3 regions of the Thermosipho sp. 1074 genome follow, and region 3 is predicted to be linked to each of the others. Evidence: predicted binding sites of a transcription regulator. Region 3 holds the regulator's gene; each other region holds the start of a gene.
What was found. The regulator HrcA, encoded in region 3, represses chaperone genes, less so after heat shock. The targets are predictions, from matches to a motif close to ATTAGCACTCNNANNNTNNGAGTGCTAAT.

Region 1: the regulator HrcA is predicted to act here: its motif matches at 3,294-3,322, upstream of dnaK (molecular chaperone DnaK).
Region 2: the regulator HrcA is predicted to act here: its motif matches at 1,982-2,010, upstream of groES (co-chaperone GroES).

What each region holds. Positions count from the first base shown of each region.
Region 1 covers NZ_LBEX01000017.1:47,765-54,860, reverse strand. Annotated here, with positions in the region: gene XO08_RS06355 (GntR family transcriptional regulator) at 1-151, shown strand, start outside; gene XO08_RS06350 (ABC transporter ATP-binding protein) at 102-914, shown strand; gene XO08_RS06345 (ABC transporter permease subunit) at 911-1,654, shown strand; gene estD (esterase EstD) at 1,657-2,856, shown strand; gene XO08_RS06335 (YbjQ family protein) at 2,871-3,203, shown strand; gene dnaK (molecular chaperone DnaK) at 3,353-5,143, shown strand; gene XO08_RS06325 (Hsp20/alpha crystallin family protein) at 5,160-5,588, shown strand; gene fliE (flagellar hook-basal body complex protein FliE) at 5,620-5,907, opposite strand; gene flgC (flagellar basal body rod protein FlgC) at 5,913-6,326, opposite strand; gene flgB (flagellar basal body rod protein FlgB) at 6,338-6,721, opposite strand; gene XO08_RS06305 (DMT family transporter) at 6,747-7,096, opposite strand, start outside.
Region 2 covers NZ_LBEX01000003.1:216,962-224,057, reverse strand. Annotated here, with positions in the region: gene XO08_RS01440 (phosphoenolpyruvate carboxykinase (ATP)) at 1-623, opposite strand, end outside; gene XO08_RS01435 (Mini-ribonuclease 3) at 620-1,000, opposite strand; partial or broken gene XO08_RS09490 (4Fe-4S binding protein) at 1,059-1,295, shown strand; gene XO08_RS09375 (4Fe-4S binding protein) at 1,350-1,721, shown strand; tRNA gene XO08_RS01425 (tRNA-Ala) at 1,754-1,829, shown strand; gene groES (co-chaperone GroES) at 2,035-2,307, shown strand; gene groL (chaperonin GroEL) at 2,324-3,943, shown strand; gene XO08_RS01410 (hypothetical protein) at 4,155-4,403, opposite strand; gene sufC (Fe-S cluster assembly ATPase SufC) at 4,555-5,298, shown strand; gene sufB (Fe-S cluster assembly protein SufB) at 5,312-6,694, shown strand; gene XO08_RS01395 (SufD family Fe-S cluster assembly protein) at 6,705-7,096, shown strand, end outside.
Region 3 covers NZ_LBEX01000004.1:19,440-26,535, forward strand. Annotated here, with positions in the region: gene XO08_RS01590 (2-hydroxyacid dehydrogenase) at 1-830, opposite strand, end outside; gene XO08_RS01595 (glycerate kinase) at 835-2,046, opposite strand; gene nadE (NAD(+) synthase) at 2,048-2,896, opposite strand; gene dnaJ (molecular chaperone DnaJ) at 2,880-4,001, opposite strand; gene XO08_RS01610 (nucleotide exchange factor GrpE) at 4,006-4,557, opposite strand; gene hrcA (heat-inducible transcriptional repressor HrcA) at 4,585-5,598, opposite strand; gene XO08_RS01620 (MFS transporter) at 5,715-6,983, opposite strand; gene XO08_RS01625 (transcription repressor NadR) at 6,980-7,096, opposite strand, start outside.

The sequences.
Region 1 (7,096 bases), on a different contig from region 3:
ATATATAGTAATAAAGGATTCTTTGGAAAAATTCAATATGGAAATACTACAAGAACTATCTGAAATTGTAAAAAAATGCCTAAAAGCAGGAATTTCAATAAATGAAATTTGTGAATTTATTAGAGGGGGTGATTTCCTTGATAAAAGTTAAAAATTTAAAAAAAGCATATGGTTCAAAAAAAGCGGTAGATAATATCTCATTTGAAGTAAACAAAGGCGAAATATTTGCACTTTTAGGTCCCAACGGTGCTGGTAAAACAACAACCTTAAAGTGCATATTAAACTTAAGGAAAAAAGACAAAGGAGAAATCATACTCAATGGAACATATACATATCTTCCCGAAAAAAAAGAATTATATAAATATTTAACAGTAAAAAAAATATTGGAAATAACCAAAGAACTTTCTTCAAACTTTTCATTGGAAAAATCATTGGATTTTGTCAATGAATTTCAACTTCCGCTCAATGAAAAAATTGCAACATTATCACATGGAATGACAACATTGTTATATCTTGCAATTGTACTATCTGAAAACGTCGATATATACTTTTTTGACGAACCCACATGGGGGCTTGACCCTCTAATGCAAAAAAAAGTAATCGAAATCATTAGAAAACTATCATTTGAAGAAAAAACTGTATTTTTAACAAGTCACATACTCTCCGAAGTAGAAAAAATTGCAGACAAAATTGCAATTATGTCCAATGGAAAAATTGTCGAATACGATTACATGGATAACATCAAAGAAAAATATGTTTTATGTGTTACTAACGAAAATATCGAAGGACTTTTATACAAAAAAACAGGAAATGAAAAAATAATCCTTTGCAAGAAAGAAAATGCAAAAGGGAATATAAAATCCGCAACTTTCGAAATAATATTTGAGGCTCTTGTAAAGGGGGAAAAGTTATGAAAAAAGAATGGATAGATATGAAAACTAGAAGTATTCTCACCTTTGTTGTAATGTTAATACTCTTTTTTTCTATTGCACCATTTCAAAATTTTGTGATAGATCTTCTAAACAAAAACTCAGAGGTCATACAAAGATTCGTAGGAAATAATTTTGTTGAAAAACTCAAAAATTGGGATTTTTACATATTATCACAGTGGTTTGGGAAAAATTTTGGACAAATAATTCCTATAATTGGTATAATACTTTCATTTCCACTATTTTCAAGGGAATTTGAAAATGAAACAATCTCATTTTTACTTGTAAGAAAATCAAGAAAAAACATATTTTACAACAAGTTTATCGTCAGCTTTATTGTACTTTCTATAGAAATCTTTGTTCTATCTTACATTCCATATATTTACTCCATAATCACAAATAAAACACTTTCTTTTGAGACAACTACAAAATTTTTCATACATTCTTTTATCGGTGCATTTTTCTGGTATTCCATATCTTTTATGTTCTCTGTGATTTTTAACGATCAAGTTAAACCCTTGCTAACTTCTTTTGCAATACTAGGTATTTCAACTACCCTCGGATTTTTAAGACCCATAAGTTTTCTTAACACCTATAAATATATTCTTGGCTACAAAATTTTTAAAGAATCCACAATAGACTTTACATATTCAACATCACTAATTTTAATTGGAACAATACTTTTATCCTTTTCGTATTACTTATTTGAAAATAAGGAGGTGTAAAAATGAAAAGATGGATAATTTCTATTGTAATCTTCTCAACTTTTTTATTTTCATCAAATTTTGAAAAAATAGCTTACAATTATTTTTATGCACTTGTAAATGAAAACTACAAAGTGGCGTACAATCTATCATCCAATATAATGAAACAACATCTTCCAATAGAAAAAATAAAAAAAATATGGCAGCAAATAACATCAACATACGGAAAATTTGAAAAGATAGTAAAATTGCAAATAATAGAAAAACCACCATATAAAGTCTTCATATTCACATCTAAGTTTAAAAAAAGCAATTTAAATATATCTATCACTCTAAACAAAGAAGGAAAAATCGATGGCTTGTTTTTCTCTCCTGCGCAAAATGTAGAATATAAAATACCACAGTACGTTAAAAGTGATAAATTTGTGGAAAAAGACGTAAAAGTTGGTGATCTTCCAGGAAAATTAACAATTCCAAAAGAGCACACAAAATACGCGGTAATTTTAATACATGGTTCAGGGCCACAAGATATGGACGAAACAATTGGACCAAACAAAATATTTAAAGATATAGCATATGCCTTGTCAAGTAACAATATAGCAGTATTAAGATATAACAAAAGAACTTTGTATCAAGCAAATGAAAATATAACAATTAAAGAAGAAATAATAAACGATGTTCTAAAAGCAATAAAATTACTCAAGGATTATAACTACAAAGAGATATATCTACTTGGACATAGCCTTGGTGCATATGTAGCCCCATACATTGCAACAATAAATGATAATATTTCAGGATTAATATTACTTGCCCCACCTGCAAGAAATTTAGAAGATGTAATAGCTGATCAACTAAAGTTTCTACAAAATACAAATAATGAAGTATTACAGAAACTACAAGAGCTTAAAGAAAATAAAATACCAAATGACGAATTTGTATTAGGCGCAAAAGCAAAATATTGGTATGATTTACGAAGCTACAACCCATTAAAATACTTAGGAAAGGTGAAAACTTTAATACTTTTTGGAAAAAATGATTATCAAGTAACTTTAAAAGACTACAACATATTCAAAGAACACTTAACTAACAATACCAAAATTATACTCTTTAATGGATTAACTCATTTATTTATACCAGGTGAAAAAACACCAAATGCATACTTAATCGAAAATCATGTTGATGCAAAAGTTATTGATGAAATTATAAAATTCATAAAAAATTAAAGGAGGAGAACATTATGTTAATATCTACCACGGAAAAAGTTCCAGGGTACAAAATAACAAAAATATTGGGAGTCGTTATGGGAAACATAGTACATTCCAAACACCTAGGAAAAGATATAGCCGCAGCATTTAAAACCTTGGCCGGCGGTGAAATCAAATCCTATACAGAAATGATGACTGAAGCAAGAAACAAAGCAATAGAAAGGATGATCGACGAAGCAGAAAAGCTAGGAGCCGATGCAATAGTATCAATAAGATTTTCCAGCGCCGCAGTAATGAGCGGTGCCGCAGAAATATTAGCATATGGCACAGCAGTGAAATTATCCCCAACCAACAATAACAATTAAAAATTACGTTTGCTATAATTTTAAGTAAACAATAAATTAACACACAGGAAGGCGTTTATTCATGAGCCTTCCTGTTTTTTAGAATTTTGTGTTATCACTCTTGACAATAGAGTGCTAATATCATATAATATAAACTGGGAGGTGGAAAAATGGCAAATAAGAAAGAATACGTTGTAGGTATAGACTTGGGAACAACAAATAGTGTAATCGCATGGATGAAACCAGATTCAAATGTTGAGGTTATTCCAAATGCTGAAGGTACAAGAACTACACCATCAATAGTCGCTTTTAGTAAATCGGGTGAAATATTGGTTGGCGAACCTGCCAAAAGACAATTAATCTTGAATTCTGATAGGACTATAAAATCAATTAAAAGGAAAATGGGAACAGATTACAAAGTAAAAATCAACGACAAGGAATACACCCCACAAGAGATTAGTGCATTTGTATTAAAAAAGTTAAAAAGAGATGCTGAAGAATATTTGGGTGGCGAAATAAAAAAAGCGGTAATCACATGTCCTGCATATTTTAACGATGCACAAAGGCAAGCAACAAAAGACGCTGGAAAAATAGCTGGGTTTGAAGTCTTAAGAATAATAAACGAACCTACAGCCGCTGCACTTGCGTATGGTCTCGACAAAAAAGGAAAAGAAGAAAAAGTTTTGGTATACGACTTAGGTGGAGGTACATTTGACGTTTCGATCCTTGAAATAGGGGATGGAGTTATTCAAGTAATCGCAACATCTGGTAATAACCATCTTGGAGGAGACGACTTTGATCAAAAAATAATTGACTGGTTAGCTGAAGAATTCAAAAAACAACATGGTGTTGACCTTAGAGAAGACAAACAAGCATTACAAAGGTTAAGAGATGCAGCTGAAAAAGCAAAAATTGAACTTTCAAGTAAGTTAGAAACAGATATAAGTCTTCCTTACATAACAGCTACCGCAGAAGGTCCGTTGCATCTTGAAATGAGACTAACACGTTCGATGTTTGAATCTCTTACTAGAGATCTAGTAGAAATGACGAGAAAACCTATAGAACAAGCTTTATCAGACGCAAAACTTAGACCAGAAGATATTGATGAAATAATATTGGTTGGCGGAATGACAAGAGTACCTATGGTACAAAACTTTATCAAAGAAATTTTTGGAAAAGAACCGAATAAAGGAGTAAACCCCGATGAAGCTGTTGCAGTTGGAGCAGCTATTCAAGCGGCAATATTAGCTGGAGAAGAAGGTGCACAAGGTAAAGACATTGTCCTAGTAGATGTCACTCCATTAACATTGGGAATTGAAGTAAAAGGCGGATTATTTGAGCCAATTATTCCTAGAAATTCAACAATACCAATTAAGAAGAGTAAAGTATTTACAACAGCAGAAGATGGTCAAACCGAGGTAGAAGTTAGAGTATATCAAGGTGAAAGACCAATTGCAGCGGATAATATATTGCTTGGTAGCTTTAGATTAGTTGGAATTCCACCTGCTCCCAGAGGAGTCCCTCAAATTGAAGTTACTTTTGACATTGACAGCGACGGTATAGTACATGTCTCTGCAAAAGATTTAGGAACTGGAAAAGAACAATCTATGGTTGTCTCTGGAAGACATAAACTTTCTGAAAATGATATTAACAAGATAATAGAGGATGCAAAGAAATTCGAAGAACAAGATAAAAGAAGAAGAGAAGAAGTGGAATTAAAGAACAAAGCAGACGACCTTGCATACTACATAGAAAAATCCCTAAAGGAATATGGTGATAAGATTCCTCAAGACGAAAAACAAAAACTTGAAAACTTAGTAAAAGACTTAAGAGATGCTATAAACAAAAACGATATACCAAGAATAAAAATGTTGTTTGACGAGCTTGATAGGGAGAAAAACAAAATAGGTGAATATATATACAAACAAAATGGTAATCAACAATCAGAAAATAGTAAATAAAAAAGGAGGTGAAACTATGTTAGCAAGAAGAGGTTACTTTGATCCATTTGTAGAACTTCAAAGGGAAATTGATAGATTATTTGAAGATTTCATGGAACCTTCAAGAAGTTCCAGAATTCACTTCCCAAAAGTGGACATATATGAAACGGAAAATGAAGTTGTAATTGAGGCAGAACTTCCTGGAATGAAAAAGGATGATGTAAAAATAACAATAGAAGATGGAGCCTTAATAATAAAGGGAGAAAGAAAATTTAACAGAGAAGATAAAAACAAGAACTACAGAGTTATCGAAAGAGTCGAAGGTCAATTTGAAAGAGCATTTGTATTACCAGATTATGTAGATGTAGAAAAAATAAGCGCTAAATTTAACGATGGTGTTTTAAAAATTGAACTTCCTAAAAAAGTAGAAAAAGAAAAGAAAATTATAGATATAAAGGTAGAATAAAAAAAGGCTTCGGGAATTCCCGAAGCCTTTTTTAAAATTGCATCCTCATTATCTCTTTATACGCATCTACTATCTTATTTCTTACCTCAACAGTAAGCCTAAGTGAAATTGATGCCTTTTCAGCTTCCACAATTACCTCGTGTATATTACTTATCTTCCCTGTGGCAAAATCGTCTGCCATTTGTTCTGCCTTTTTTTGCTGTTGATTAACACTTTTTATAGCATCATTCAATATACTTGTAAAATCACTATTTTGCTTTTTCAAAGAATTTGGTTTTAAATTCCCATAATTTCCTATTCCATTTACCTTATCTATCATTCAAATCACCTCCCAATTTGGAGCGCACTATTAATCATCGCTTTAGTGGTATTAAAAGCAGTAACATTTGCCTCATACGCACGTTGAGCATTTATCATATCAACCATTTCCCTTACTACATTAACATTTGGTAATTTCACATAACCATTTTCATCAGCATCCGGATGAGCAGGATCGTAAACTATTCTAAAAGGAGATTGATCTTCATATATTTCTTTAACAATAACTCCTCCATTTTCCACCCTACCTTTAATATTCCTAACCAATTCTTGAAAGACCGGAACCTTTCTTCTGTACGGTTCCCCATTTTTTGTACGTGTAGTTTCAGAATTTGCAAGATTATTTGTAATAACATCTATTCTCAATCTTTGAGCTGACATACCTGTTGCAGCAATTGTCATTATATTAAATTCGTTCATACAAATCCTCCTTATCTAATATTTCTTACAACTGTGTTATACCTTTCAATGTTTGCACTCATTAGTCTAGAAAGTGTTTGATACTTTAAAGCATTTTTAACCATCTCAGCCATTTCGACATCAATATCTACGTTATTCTTATCATTAGTTAAGGAGGTGTTTTCCTGTGTCTTTAAGATAGGATTTATGCTTTCCTTAATATTACTTATATGATTAGCAGAAGTAGTTCTTAATTTTAACTTCATCTTCGATTCACTTAATAATTCTTCAAATGCTATATATTTTCTTTTATAATTTGGAGTTTCCGCATTTGCAATATTTTGTGAATGTATTTCTTGCCTTTTTAAAGCTACATCCATTGCAATCTTTAATGTATGAAAATTCGTATTAAACATCTTTCCCCTCCTCATTCTAATCATTCTACATCTCTCTTAAAAATCCTAAAAATTTCTTGGGAATTATAGCCAAAATCAAAGCCAACAAAGTCAAAATCATCCCAAATACTTGCATTAGCGAAAGTCTCTCAGATAAAAGTAAAATGGAAAAAAGCGTTGTAAAAATCGGCTCACCCACAAAAATTAATGCAGCTGTATTGCTTCCTACAATTTTTTGGTATTTTGCTTGTGCAATCAACGCATATATAGTGGCAAATACCGCAGTAAACAAGGCAACAGATAAAACATTTAAACTAAAATTCCAAGTACCTTTTATTCCAAATAAAGTATTTAGCAAAGCTACCATAAAAAACTGAGAAGTTAACAAATCCTTTT
Region 2 (7,096 bases), on a different contig from region 3:
CCCTTTCTTTTGTTGGATTTCGTGTAGAATATTGCAGGTGGGTCAAAAATTGCTCCCCAAATTGTGGGAATTTTCTCCATCCAGTTCAAATTGAAGTTTTCACATTTGACATAGTCGTATAAAAACATTGCTTGAGCTCCACTTGGAAGTTGTCTCATAACTTTGGGAAATTCATTGGTTATATTGGATAATAATTGCCGGTATAAATTTTTAATAACAGCCTTAAATTGATCAGCGACCATTGTCATAGTATATTCTACGCTTGCCCTTCTGTTGTAATCATTTACATATTTTTCATTACGAATCATAAATCTGTGTTTTGAGCGCCAGAAAGTATAAAACGCTTCTATAAATTTTTCCAATTGTACGGGATTAGTGTAACTTAAAATATGGGATAATTCTTTTAAATTTCTCATAGTAAGAAGATTAAAGTATTCAGCTATTCTTTTTGTATCATACTCATCTCCAAATTTAAAAGGGGAAAGGGCTTGTAGTAGGGGACTATTTTTTTCGACGAGAATTTCAATGAATTCTTTTAAAAGTGCCTCGAATTTTTTATGTCCCATAATTTGACTGTAATTGGTGTAAATAACAGAACCATCGATAATGATTGAGCGGCTCATTCTAACACCTCCGAAAGTAATTTGTAAAGTCTTTCTTCATCTTTGAGATAAAGAAAGCCAATTAATACTTCAAAACCTGTGCTTTTACGATATGCGGGATCATTACCGTATTTTCCAGCACCTTTGCTATTAATCCCTCTTTTTACATAGGAAAATTCTTCGTCACTTAGGTTGGGAAGGATTTTGTCAAGGAGTATTGATTGATAATTTCTGTTTACTACAGATTGTGTATTTTTGTGTAGTTTTTTTACAGAGGTTTTTTTAAAATAGTGTAATTTAACATACAAATTAAACACTGCATCACCAATATACGCAAGTGTGTCTGTAGAAAGTTCGTTTGTGTTTACATTAGGTTTAATTCTTGAAAAGATATCCAAGTTTTCTCCCCCTTATTACTATTCTAACACAGAATTTTAGTATGGTATAATACTTGAGATGCAAAAAGTGCAATCAAAAATTAAGAAGGTGGTGTTTATAATAAGAAAATTTATGTATATTATGGAGATCGTATTTTTTGTTTTGTTTTTTTGGTTGTTGAAAAATAATATTTTACTAAAATGGATTTTTATATTTGGAATTAGTTTGTTTTTATCACTTTTCTTCGGAAGATTCTATTGTGGCTTTATATGCCCAATTAACACAATATTTAAGCCTATAAACTTTATTTATAAGAAATTGAATATAAAAAGATTCAAAGCGCCTAAGATCAATGTATTAAGGTATGTTATGCTTGTTGCTTTTATTATGTTATTTGTTGGAACAAGGCTTTTAAAAGTAAAATTAAACATTTTGTTGTACGTTATTGGATTTGCCACGCTTATTACCTTGTTTTTTGAAGAAGAATTTTGGCACAAAAAGTTGTGCCCGTACGGTACTTTACTAACTGTAGGTGGAAAGGTAGCACCTTTAAAATTAACAATAGATGAGAAAAAATGTGTAAGTTGTGGAATGTGTCAAAAGGTTTGTCCTACAAATACGATAATTACGTTGGAAAATAATAAAAGAAAAATTATTGCCAAGGAATGTTTAATGTGTTTTGAATGTGAAAAAGTTTGTCCGGTAAATGCTATTCATTTAAAAATTAAGCATATTGACTAAATGTTTAAAATATGATAAATTATACTTGGTTAGGGGCCGTAGCTCAATTGGGAGAGCGCTACCATGGCACGGTAGAGGCAGTGGGTTCGAATCCCATCGGCTCCACCAGAAGGGAGGCTAGATGCCTCCCTTCCTTTTTTTTTGTTATGTAAAAGTGAGAAATACAAAGAAATATGTACTTATTTAAAAATAATATTTGTTAATTTCTTATATTTGTCCAAAATAAAGCTTAACATTTTCGATATTTTTGGTAAACTAAAATTAGCAGTCAACGCTTAAGAGTGACAATAAAATTTTGAAAGGGGGTAAGGATATGAAAGTTAAACCACTTGGTTCAAGACTTTTGATAAAGCCAATTCAAGAGGAGAAAAGAACAGAAGGAGGAATTGTACTTCCTGACACAGCTAAGGAAAAACCCATGAAAGCAGAGGTTGTTGCTGTGGGTAATTTGGAAGATTCGGATGTTGATATTGTAGTTGGTGATAAGGTAATCTTTTCTAAGTATTCCGGAACAGAAATAAAAATTGAGGACGAAGAGTACATTATCATCGATGTTGAAGATATTTTAGCAAAAATAGAAGACTAATGAGGAGGTGACACGAATGGCAAAAATGTTAAGATTTAGTGAAGAAGCAAGAAGAGCTCTTGAAAGAGGTGTTGATGCTGTTGCAGATGCAGTAAAAATTACATTAGGTCCAAAAGGAAGAAACGTAGTTATTGAAAAATCTTGGGGAAGTCCAACTATTACGAATGATGGTGTTTCAATAGCAAAAGAAATAGAACTTGAGGATAAATTTGAAAATCTTGGAGCACAACTTGTTAAAGAGGTTGCAAGTAAAACAAACGATGTAGCAGGTGACGGTACAACAACAGCTACTGTATTGGCTCAAGCAATGATTAAAGAGGGAATTAAAAATGTAACAGCTGGTGCAAATCCAATTCTTGTGAAAAGGGGTATTGATAAAGCGGTTACAGCAGCAGTTGAAGAAATTAAAAAGATTTCAAAGAGCTTGTCTAGTTCTAATGATATAGCACATGTTGCATCCATTAGTGCAAATAGTGAAGAAATTGGAAAATTGATTGCAGAGGCAATGGAAAAAGTGGGAGAAGATGGAGTAATTACAGTTGAAGATAGCAAATCAATTGAAACATTTGTTGAGTTTACAGAAGGTATGCAATTTGATAGAGGTTACGTCTCTCCATATTTTGTTACAGACCCTGAGAAGATGGAAGTTGTTTACAATGAACCATTTATTCTCATTACGGACAGGAAACTTTCCAATATTAAGCCATTGATTCCAATCCTTGAAAAGGTTGCTCAAACTGGTAAACCATTAGTAATTATTGCTGAAGATGTTGAAGGAGAAGCATTAACAACATTGGTCTTAAACAAACTTAAAGGCACATTGAATACAGTAGCTGTAAAAGCACCTGGATTTGGTGACAGAAGGAAGGCAATGCTTCAAGATATTGCAATTCTTACCGGTGGTATTGTTGCAAGTGAAGAAGTTGGAATTAACCTTGAAGATCTCACATTAAATGATCTTGGTAGAGCAGACGTAGTAAGGGTTAAGAAAGATGAAACTATAATAGTTGGTGGACATGGTGATCAAGAAGAAATTAAGAAAAGAATTGCTCAAATAAAGGCACAAATTGAACAAACAACTTCAGAATATGAAAAGGAAACATTACAAGAAAGAATGGCAAAGCTCGCTGGTGGAGTAGCAGTAATCAAGGTAGGAGCTGCAACAGAAACAGAATTAAAAGAAAAGAAACACAGAATAGAAGACGCATTAAGTGCAACAAGAGCTGCTGTTGAAGAAGGTATAGTTCCTGGTGGAGGAATTACCTTATTAAGAGCAAGAAAACCAGTTGAAAAAGTAGTAGATGAACTTGATGGAGACGAAAAGATAGGTGCAAAAATAGTATATGAAGCATTAGTTGCTCCTATTAAACAGATTGCAAAGAATGCAGGTTACGATGGTGCAATCATCATTCACAAAGTTCTTGAAAATGATGATCCAGCATATGGATTTGACGCATTACATGGCGAATACTGTGATATGTTTGAACGCGGAATTATAGATCCTGCAAAAGTTACAAGAAGTGCATTGCAAAACGCAGCATCTATAGCAGGTATGCTCTTGACAACAGAAGTATTGGTAGTTGAAAAACCAGAACCAAAAAATAACCCACCAGTACCAGAAATGCCAGAATATTAATAAGAATTTTGAAAATTAAGAAATTATTGATTTTTCAAATAAAATGGCTTCGGTATTTTGCCGAAGCCATTTTTTTATTTCTTCAAATAAAAGGTGAGAATAAAGATGTTTAAAAAATTTTTCAACAATTACTTGGAGACTTTTATTTGTACTAAACTTCAAGATGTTATTGTAAAAGGAATAAAAAAAGTTAGATGTGAAGTTGTTTTAATTAATAGACTTTTTTAATACGTATGAAAGGTTCTAAATTCATAACTGACAAATTGTATGATGTTATATGAATTGATTCAAAATATTTACTAAGGACAAAATTTGTTTTTTTAACTACAGCTGTTAATTTTTCGTCATAACTTTGAATTAAGGATTTACTCACAGTTTTATTTGTTATAAGTGTTAATACTAAAAAACTTCCTAGAACTAATGTTGTTATTAATATAAGAATTTTTCCGGTTAGTTTCATGCGGATTCCCTCCTTGCTTTAAGTTTTATGGAATGTAAAAAATTTTTAAATAATTTAGGTGTTTTTGATGTTTCTTTATTTTTTTGTTGACCTAAAAAAATTAATATGTTATACTTTAATTAGGAAAGACTAATTAAGGAGGTATATACTTATGAAAAAAATATTAGAGGTTAAAAATTTACACGTATCTGTTAGAGATGAAGATGTAAAGATATTAAATGGTGTAAATCTTGAGATTTCTACTGGAGAGTTACACGCTATAATGGGGCCAAACGGTTCGGGAAAGTCTACACTTGCAAATGTTATTATGGGAAATCCAAAATATAAAGTAGATAAAGGAGATATACTCTTTGATGGTGAAAGTATTAAAGATCTTACAACAGATGAACGTGCTAAAAAGGGTATTTTTATGACTTTTCAAAACCCATATGAAATTGATGGGGTAAAATTTAACAATTTCCTTTTAACAGCTTATAGAAAAATTCACGGTGATAGCGAGTCATACAAAGTTTTAAATGAAAGAATACAATCTATTTTAAGCGAGCTTGTGGTATCTGATAATTTTTTAAATAGGTTTTTGAATGTGGGATTTTCTGGTGGTGAAAAGAAAAAGGGAGAGATTTTACAGGCAAGATTTTTAAAACCAAGGCTTTTAATCTTAGATGAAATTGATTCTGGACTTGATGTGGATGCATTAAGGATAGTTGCTTCTCAAATAAATAAAATTAGAAAAATGGGGACAAGTGTATTAATCATTACACATTACAAGAGAATTTTAAATTATTTAGATGTAGATAGGGTGCACGTATACACAAATGGACAGATAGTGAGAAGTGGAAACTTTTCTTTGGCAGACGAGATTGAGAAAAAAGGTTATACAACAATAGTGGGGTGAAATTATGTTTGATATGAAGAGTAATGAAGAAAAGTTTAACTATATTGCCGAGATTGAACCAGAATATGTAAGTTTACCCGGATTAACTTCTGAGATAATTGAGGAAATTTCAGATATTAAGGAAGAACCAAAATGGATGAGAGAACATAGATTAAGGTCGTTGGAGATTTTTCAAAAATGGCATAATCCTAGGTTTGGTGTGGATATTTCAAGACTTGATTTGAATAAGATAATTCCTTATATAAAACCTAAAGCTTCTAAAAATACAACTTGGGATGAAGTTCCAGAAGAAATTAAAAAGGCATTTGATAAGTTGGGTATTCCAGAAGCTGAAAGAAAATATTTTGCTGGTGTGGGAGCCCAATTTGATTCTGAAATAGTGTATCAGAATATAAAGAAAGAGTTGGAAGGTTTGGGTATTATTTTTCTCGATATGGAAAGTGCTGTAAAAAAGTATCCTGATCTTGTAAAAGAATATTTTATGAAACTAGTCCCAGCACATGATCATAAATTTGCGGCATTGCACGGTGCTATTTGGAGTGGTGGAACATTTTTGTATGTTCCAAAAGGAGTAAAAGTACCTATGCCTCTTCAGGCATATTTTCTCATGAGTAATCCAGGGATGAGCCAGCTTGAGCATACAATAATTGTTGCAGATGAAGGTTCTGAAGTTACCTTTATAGAAGGTTGTTCTGCACCAAGATATAACGTAATTAATTTGCATACGGGTATGGTGGAAATTTATGTAAAAAAACATGCAAAGGTTAAGTATATGACAATACAAAATTGGAGTAAAAATACTTATAACTTAAATACAAAACGCTCAATTGTAGAAGAAGATGGAGTTATGTCTTGGGTTTCTGGATCTTTAGGTAGTATGAAGACAATGCTATATCCTATGACTATTTTAAAAGGAAAAGGTGCAAAAGCAGAAAGTTTAGGTATTACCTATGCAGGCCCAGGGCAACACATGGATACTGGTTCGAAAGTAGTTCACCTTGCACCGTATACAAGCTCTACCATTGATGCAAGAAGTATTAGCGTAGGTGGTGGCTGGGCGTTTTATAGAGGTCTTTTAAGGGTTGCAAAAGATGCAAGGAAGAGTAAGTCACACGTACAATGTACAGCTCTGATGCTTGATAATAATTCAAAGAGTGATACAGTTCCGATTATTGAGGTTTACAACAATGATGCGGATATAGGGCATGAAGCAAGGATAGGTAGAATAAAAGATGAACAAATTTTTTATCTAATGTCTAGGGGATTAAGTGAAACAGAGGCAAAGAGCATGATAGTCAAGGGATTTATTGAACCTATTGTAAGTAGTTTGCCATTTGAGTATGCAGTCGAGTTAAATAGGTTAATAGAAATGGAAATAGAATCATCTATAGGGTGAGGTGTTATATATGGAAAAAACATTAGAATTAATTTTAAAAGATGAAATTACCGTTGTATCAAAACCAGAGGAATTTTTCAACGAAGATTATAAAGATATATCCGCGGTATTGAAAAATATTGACAATGAATATTTGAGAAGGTATATAGAGAATAAATACAGAGAATATAAGAAAATTGGTTTTCCAAAATGGAGAAGGTTAAAACTCAATAGGGTAAATTTGCCAGAGTATAAGTACGTAGATTATTTTAAAGATGTGAATTTTGATATAAATGTAAGTGATTTTGAGGGAACACACAGAAAGTTTGTGCTTCTTTCAGATGTGTTTTCTTCAAAAGGAGATTATTTAACGGTAAATGACAAACTTGAATTGAAAAAGGAATATAATAATGAAATTACAAA
Region 3 (7,096 bases):
GAAATTACAACATTTTTAAACATATTAATGGGATAATTATACGGTAAAATAATTTCTCTTTCTTTTGAAGGGTAATTATACCAAACATCAGATGCAAACCCTTTCAATTTCTTATCTTTCAAGATGTTATATAAAGCTTTTTCATCTATAAGTTCACCTCGCCCCACATTTATCAAATACTTTCCTTCCATGCAAGACAAAACTTCCCCATTAATAATGTTCTTCGTTTTAGAAGTTAACGGTAACGCCAAATATACAACTTGTGAATTTTCTATCGCTTCTTTCAAATTATTTGTAATTTTGTGAAATCCCTCTATTTCTTCTAATTTGCTTTTAAAACCTATAATATAACAATCAAATCCCTTTAAAAGTTTTGCAATATGCCTTCCAATTACCCCTGTACCCAAAATAGCTACTTTCTTTTTTTGCAATGAAAACCAATAGTCCTCTTCTTTAAATCCCACGGCAAATCCATGCCAAATCCCCTCTTTAAGATCATTGTGGTACTCCACAACTCTCCCCATTAAAGCAAGGGAAAGGGCAATAGCTCTTTCTGCAACCATTTTACCATTTCCATGTGAATTTGATACAATTACTCCTCTTTCCTTTATAACCTTCCAAGGTAATTTATCAGTACCAGTCCATGGAATAAAGATTACCTTTAAATTTTTGGCTTTCAATACCTGCTCTTCTGTTAAAAATCCACCAATTACTATATCCATTTCTTCTAAACGTGCTATATCCTTTGAAGTAAACCACTCAATTTCTTTGTAATCCTCCATCTTTTTTCTAAAATACTCAGTAATCTTTGTTAGTACTATAGCTTTCATATTCTCACCTCTTAAGTATAAAACCTATATCGTTTAGATTTGTTCCTGTAGGACCACTAATAAACAAATCACCTGCAATCTTTAAAGCATTATACGTATCATTATTCTCCAAAAAATCCTCTGGTAAAAAACCTTTCTCTCTAACGATTTTAACAGTATTTCCATCGACTATACCACCTGCTGCATCTGTAGGCCCATCTGTACCATCTGTACCTACAGATGCAATAACTACATTATCAATTTCCTCTATTTCGATAGCAGCTGAAAAAGAAAGCTCTTGATTCCTTCCACCAAGACCATTTCCCTTTACCTTTACCACAGTTTCTCCACCAAATATTAAACAATAAGGCTTTTTAAAGGAATTTTCGCTTTTTACAATACTTGCCAAAAACTTTCCCGCTTCTCTTGCCTGACAAGTTAATTGTGTTGTTAATATGTATGTATTAAAACCGTATTTTTTTGCACTTTCTTCCAATTTTTTACACGCATAATCCACATTACCTACAATGTAATGAGAAATTTTTCTTTGGACTTTTGCACACTTTTGTAAAACATTCCATATATTTTCGTTCAAGTTTATTTTATATTTTTCAACTATTTTCTTTACATCATTAAAAGTACTATTATCTGGATAAACAGGTCCAGAAGCAATGTATTCTAATTTATCTCCTAACACATCCGATAACACAAGTGGTACAACCTTTGCATTAATTAAAGAAAGAAATTTTCCGCCCTTTACCTTAGAAATTTTTTTCCTTATTATATTAATTTCCTCAATATTTGCACCCTTTCTCAATAAATCATTTGTTATGTTTCTCAAATCTTCAAGTGTTACACCTTCTTCCAAATATTCAAAAAGAGAAGAACCTCCTCCTGAAATCAAAAACAACAAAACATCATCTTGCGTTAATTTCCTCAATTTTTCAATGGCAAACTTTGTATACTTTAGTGAATTTTCATCCGGTATGGGGTGTCCTGCTTCAAAAATATCGAAGTTTTTTATACCCCCAAATGAATATCCATACTTTGTAATTATAATCCCATATACTACATCCAAATACTCAGATACAGCTTTCGCCATACGCCACGCTGCTTTTCCAATAGAAAGTACATAAACCTTTTTCAAGTTCATCTTTTTTAACTTTTCCAAAACCAACTTTTCTGGACTTATTTGATCAAATGTTTCTAAAATTATCTTCTTGGCTATATCCTTCATATTATCCCTCAATGCTAATATTTCTTACTTTATTTCTAAACTTCCCAATCTCATATAATTTCTTTACTTTTTTTACTTTTTCTGGATCTTCATCGGATAAGTCTTTATTTTCTACTATTTTCTTTAGGATCCTATCTAAAGTGGGATAGTCTAATTCAAAGACTTCTTCATCACTAAGGCCAGGTATCAAATCTGGTGAGGCAGGTTTTTCAAGGATTCTTTCTGGAACGTTTAAAATTTTCCCCAACTTGTACACTTCCGTTTTATAAAGATGAAGTAAAGGTTCAACATCTGTAGAATCATCCCCCCATTTTACGTACAAACCTGTTAAAAATTCCGTCTTGTTAGTTGTACCAACCACTGCATAGTTTCTCTTTTCAGCTTCTTTATACAAATAAACCATTCTAACCCTATGCTTTATTCTATAATAACTTATTCCTTTTAGAAATTCTTCATCTTCTATCCCTAAGACATCAAATTCAAACGGATTACCTTCGTTCTTATACTTATTCCATCTACTTTTTGCATATCTTTCTTTTACTTTAAAGGGAACAAATAAAGCTGGTGGATAATATTTATAAACTCCAAATTTTCTAACTATTCTACTTATATTTTTAACTTCATAATCAACATTAAAATGCTCACAAACAAACTTTGCATCTTTTATTGAATCTCTTGGACTATCTCTCTCTGGAAGGATAAAACATTTTATTCTACTTTTTTCTAACACTCTCACTAATAAACCAAGGACTACCGCAGAATCAACTCCCCCACTTACCCCCAAAACAGCTCCTGAAAATCTATACTCTTTAAAAAAATTCTTTAAAAATTCTTCAACCCTCTTCAACATCCTTTCCCCTCAACTTTGCTATCTCTTTTAATAACTTTTTTTCAGTTCTTGATACCCTACTTGGAATCTCAACTCTAACCCTCAAAATTAAATCTCCTCTTTTCCCCGTTCTCATATCAGGCAATCCTTCACCATATACATATATTTCTTGTCCATGTTGAACACCCGCTGGAATTTTTACCTCTTTTATTTTACCATTTGGCATTCTAATTTTTACCTTTGTACCTAAAATTGCTTCCAAATAATCTATTTTAATCTCTTTAATTAAATCATTTCCCTTTCTTTCAAAATCAGAGTATCCAACAACCCTTACGTGAACATACAAATCACCATATTCTCCTCCATTATACCCGGCATTCCCTCCTCTTTGTATTCTCAAGATAGTTCCATTTTCAATACCAGCTGGAATGTTAACTTCAACCTTATATCTTTTCTTTATCCTTCCTGTTCCACCACAAGTATGGCAACTCTCCCCAGGAATTTTTCCTGTTCCACCACAATGATTACACGTATATTGGTTTACAATAACACCTAAAAATGTTCTCCTTTCTTCTCTAACTGTACCCGTCCCATGACACTTTGGACAAGTAATCCAACCACTACCAGGCTCAACTCCTTCACCATTACAATGTTCACAAACCTCGTATCTATCATATTCAAGCGGTATTCTTATTCCGGTAAACAACTCCTCAAAAGACACATCAACGGAAATATTTATATCTTCTCCTCTTTTTGGTCTTTTTGCTCTCTTTCTTGAAGATGTTCTTTGATCACCAAAGAAAATATTGAAAATATCGTTGTTTATAAAATCACCAAAGTCTTTAAAAATATCCTCAAAACCACCGAATCCACCAAATCCGCCCCCGGCATTTGGTGGCACATCTCCCACATAACCATATCTATCATACATTGCTCGCTTTTCAGGGTCAGAAAGCACATCATATGCTTCCTGAATTTCCTTAAATTTTTCTTCTGCTAACTTTTTATTTTCATAATTTCTATCAGGATGCCATTTTTTTATAAGCTTCTTATACGCTTGTCTTATTTCATCTTGGGATGCGTTCCTTGAAACGCCAAGAATTTCATAATAATCTTTTTTTGCCATAAAGTCACCTCCTAGGCTTTACCGAGACCTTAACCTTTGCAGGTTTTAAAATCCTTCCTTTAAACTTATACCCATCCTCCACAACTTCTACAATAGAATATTCTTCTTTTTCCTCATCTTCAACTCTTTCTACTGCTTCATGTTCAAATGGATCAAATTTATTACCTACTTTAACTTCTTCAAGTCCAAAACCTTCCAACAATTTAAATAAATTCTTATAAATCAATTCAATTGCCTTGTAAAATTGTGTATTTCTTTCTTCATCATTTGCATTCGAAAATGATCTTTTAAAATCATCTAAAATTGGCAAAAATCTTTCCAAAATCCTTCCCATCGTTGAAACTGCTATTTGTTCTTTTTCTTTGAGTACATCTTTTTTGTAATTTTCAAATTGAGATTTTAATACACGTGCATAATTTTCAAATTCTTTTAACTGTAACTCTAATTTCTTTATTTTTTCTTTTTGTTCTTCCACAATTTTCTCTGGTGTTTTTTTCTCTTTTGCCACTTCTTTCCTTTCTTCTTTCTTTTCTTCATTCTTTATTTCATTTTTCATTTCTTTTTCCACTTCAATCACCTCCAATTATTCAACATTTCTTGCAACAATAGTAAAATATTCAGTAAGTCTGTTTACCACATATTCCACACTATCAAATACCTTAGAGTAATCACTAAATTTATCAAAAATTACGGCAATTCTCCCCACTTCTCGCTCAAAGACAAAATAAGGCATTATCAAAACTGCATATTGCTCAAAATTTCTTATATTATGTTCCTTTCCTACGTATATTCCTTCACCTAGTGAAAAAATTTGCGGGTAAAATTCAGAATTTGTAGAAATTTTTACAATTTCTCTTAATTTATCTTCACCAAATTTCTTTGCATTCACAAGATTAAATACTCCTTCAATAATATATTCATCGTATTTTTCAGACGCAATTCTTTCAGAAAGTTCTATAAATTCTTTTAATCTACCACCAACCCATGAAAACTTTTCAACCACTTCTTTTAATTTTAATTTAAAATCACTCAAAAGTATTCCATCAAGACTTTTATTCAAAAACTCTTCAATTTCCAATATATTAGAAATTTCGGAATGTTGTATAGGAAGAACAGAAGTAAGTCCCAATTCAGTAATAATGTTCACAATGGAAAATGTCTTTGTAACTGGAGTTAGGACAATCCTTCTAATTCTGAGATTCATGGGATTAGGTTTTTCTATAATAACAAAGGCCTTTAAAGTATTTGATAAAAGCTTTGCAGCACCTCGTATGACTTTATCCAAATCACCTATCGGAAAGTCCGTTCTAACATCTATCGAAGAACCTACCTTTTTTGTCTCCTTTCTCACCTTTAACACTTCATTTACATAAAACTTCAACCCCTTGTCCGTAGGAATACGTCCCGCAGAAGTATGGGGTTGAAAAACATATCCTAAATAATCCAACTTTCTCATGTCGTTTCTAACAGTTGCCCCACTCCACTCTAAATTCGTTGTTTCTAAAACTTTTTGGGAACTTACTGGAATACCAGATTTTACATACTCTCTAACTAAACAATATAGAATTTTCTTTTGTCTATCGGACAAATCTTTCATATTTTCACCTCTTTATCAGAGGAATTATCACTCTCATACTTTGTCTGATAATAGTATAACATAAAAAAATTGAACAGTCAATTAAACAAAAAATGGGCATCATAAGATGCCCAAAATTATCCAACTGGCTTATCTTTAGTTTCCACACCAAGAATCAATACTAATAGACCTGTAATAATTGAAAATATCGCAGTATATGAAAGCGCGGCAACTATGGATTTATCAACAAAGTATCCCGTAAAGTATGGTGCTATTATTCCAGCAACTCTTGCCATTACACCTGCTACTCCATTTGCAGTACCTCTAAATGAGGTGGGAAATAACTCTGGGGTGTACGCATATACTAATCCCCAGACTCCTAAAGTAAAGAACGAAAGAACTAAAACAACAAACAAAAACGTAATATTTCCAGAGGCAAGAAATAGGAAAAACGAAGAAAGTCCCATTCCTATAAAATACACGGATAAAGTCTTTTTCCTTCCCCATTTTTCTATTAAATACGCCACAGAAAGATACCCAGGCAATTGGGCAAGATATACAAAAAATGTATACCATTTTGCTTTAGTTATGGTAATTGAAAGGTTTTCCACAAAAACCCTAGGTGCCCATGAAAAAAGTGCGTAATACACAAAGCTTACGACAAACCAAGATATCATAACCAAAATAGTTTGTTTAATGTATCTACTTCTAAACAAAGCACCAAAAGTAACTTTCACCTTTTCCACGCTTTCAATACTACCTGGAACATCACCATATCTCTCTTTTAAAGCTTTTATACCATCTTTTTCAAAAAGATACTTTGGAGTTTCAGAATTTTTTAAAAGTGCTATTAATATCAACAACCCTAATGAAAAAATATAAAAATTCCATCTCCATCCAAATCTTTCTCCAAAAGTTACCGCAAAAAGTGCTATTAATATACTTCCAATTGCCCAACTGGTTTCCAAATATACTAAATACCTTCCTCTAAGTTTTATCGATGTAAATTCAGAAAGATAAGTATTCGCCGAAGGCAAAAGTCCTCCATATCCAAAACCAGATAAAAATCTCAATAAATAAGCTATTGAATATCCCTTTGAAAAACCAAACAATACAGTAAAAATCACGGAAATTAACAAGTAAAAAATAGTACCGGTCTTTCTGCCAAAGTAATCCAAAATCACACCGGACAACAATGCACCAAAAAGCATGCCTAAAAAGGTTGCACTAACAAGAGAACTTGCCATGGTTTTTGAAAGTTGCCATTCTGAAATTAAATTCGGAAGGACAAATGGCATAACCATAACACCAGCAGAGCCTACTATCCATATTAAAGAAGTCAAAATTAAGAGATTTCTTTGTTTTTCTTTTGAAACTACACTATCAATGACTTGATCGATTTTCACTTTTTCACCTCCAAAAGATAATCCTTTAAAGCTTCTAATATCTTTTCCATAACCTCTTTATTTGGAGCTTCTATAGTATGTATGTGAACACCTCCGGATAATTTTAAAAGCGG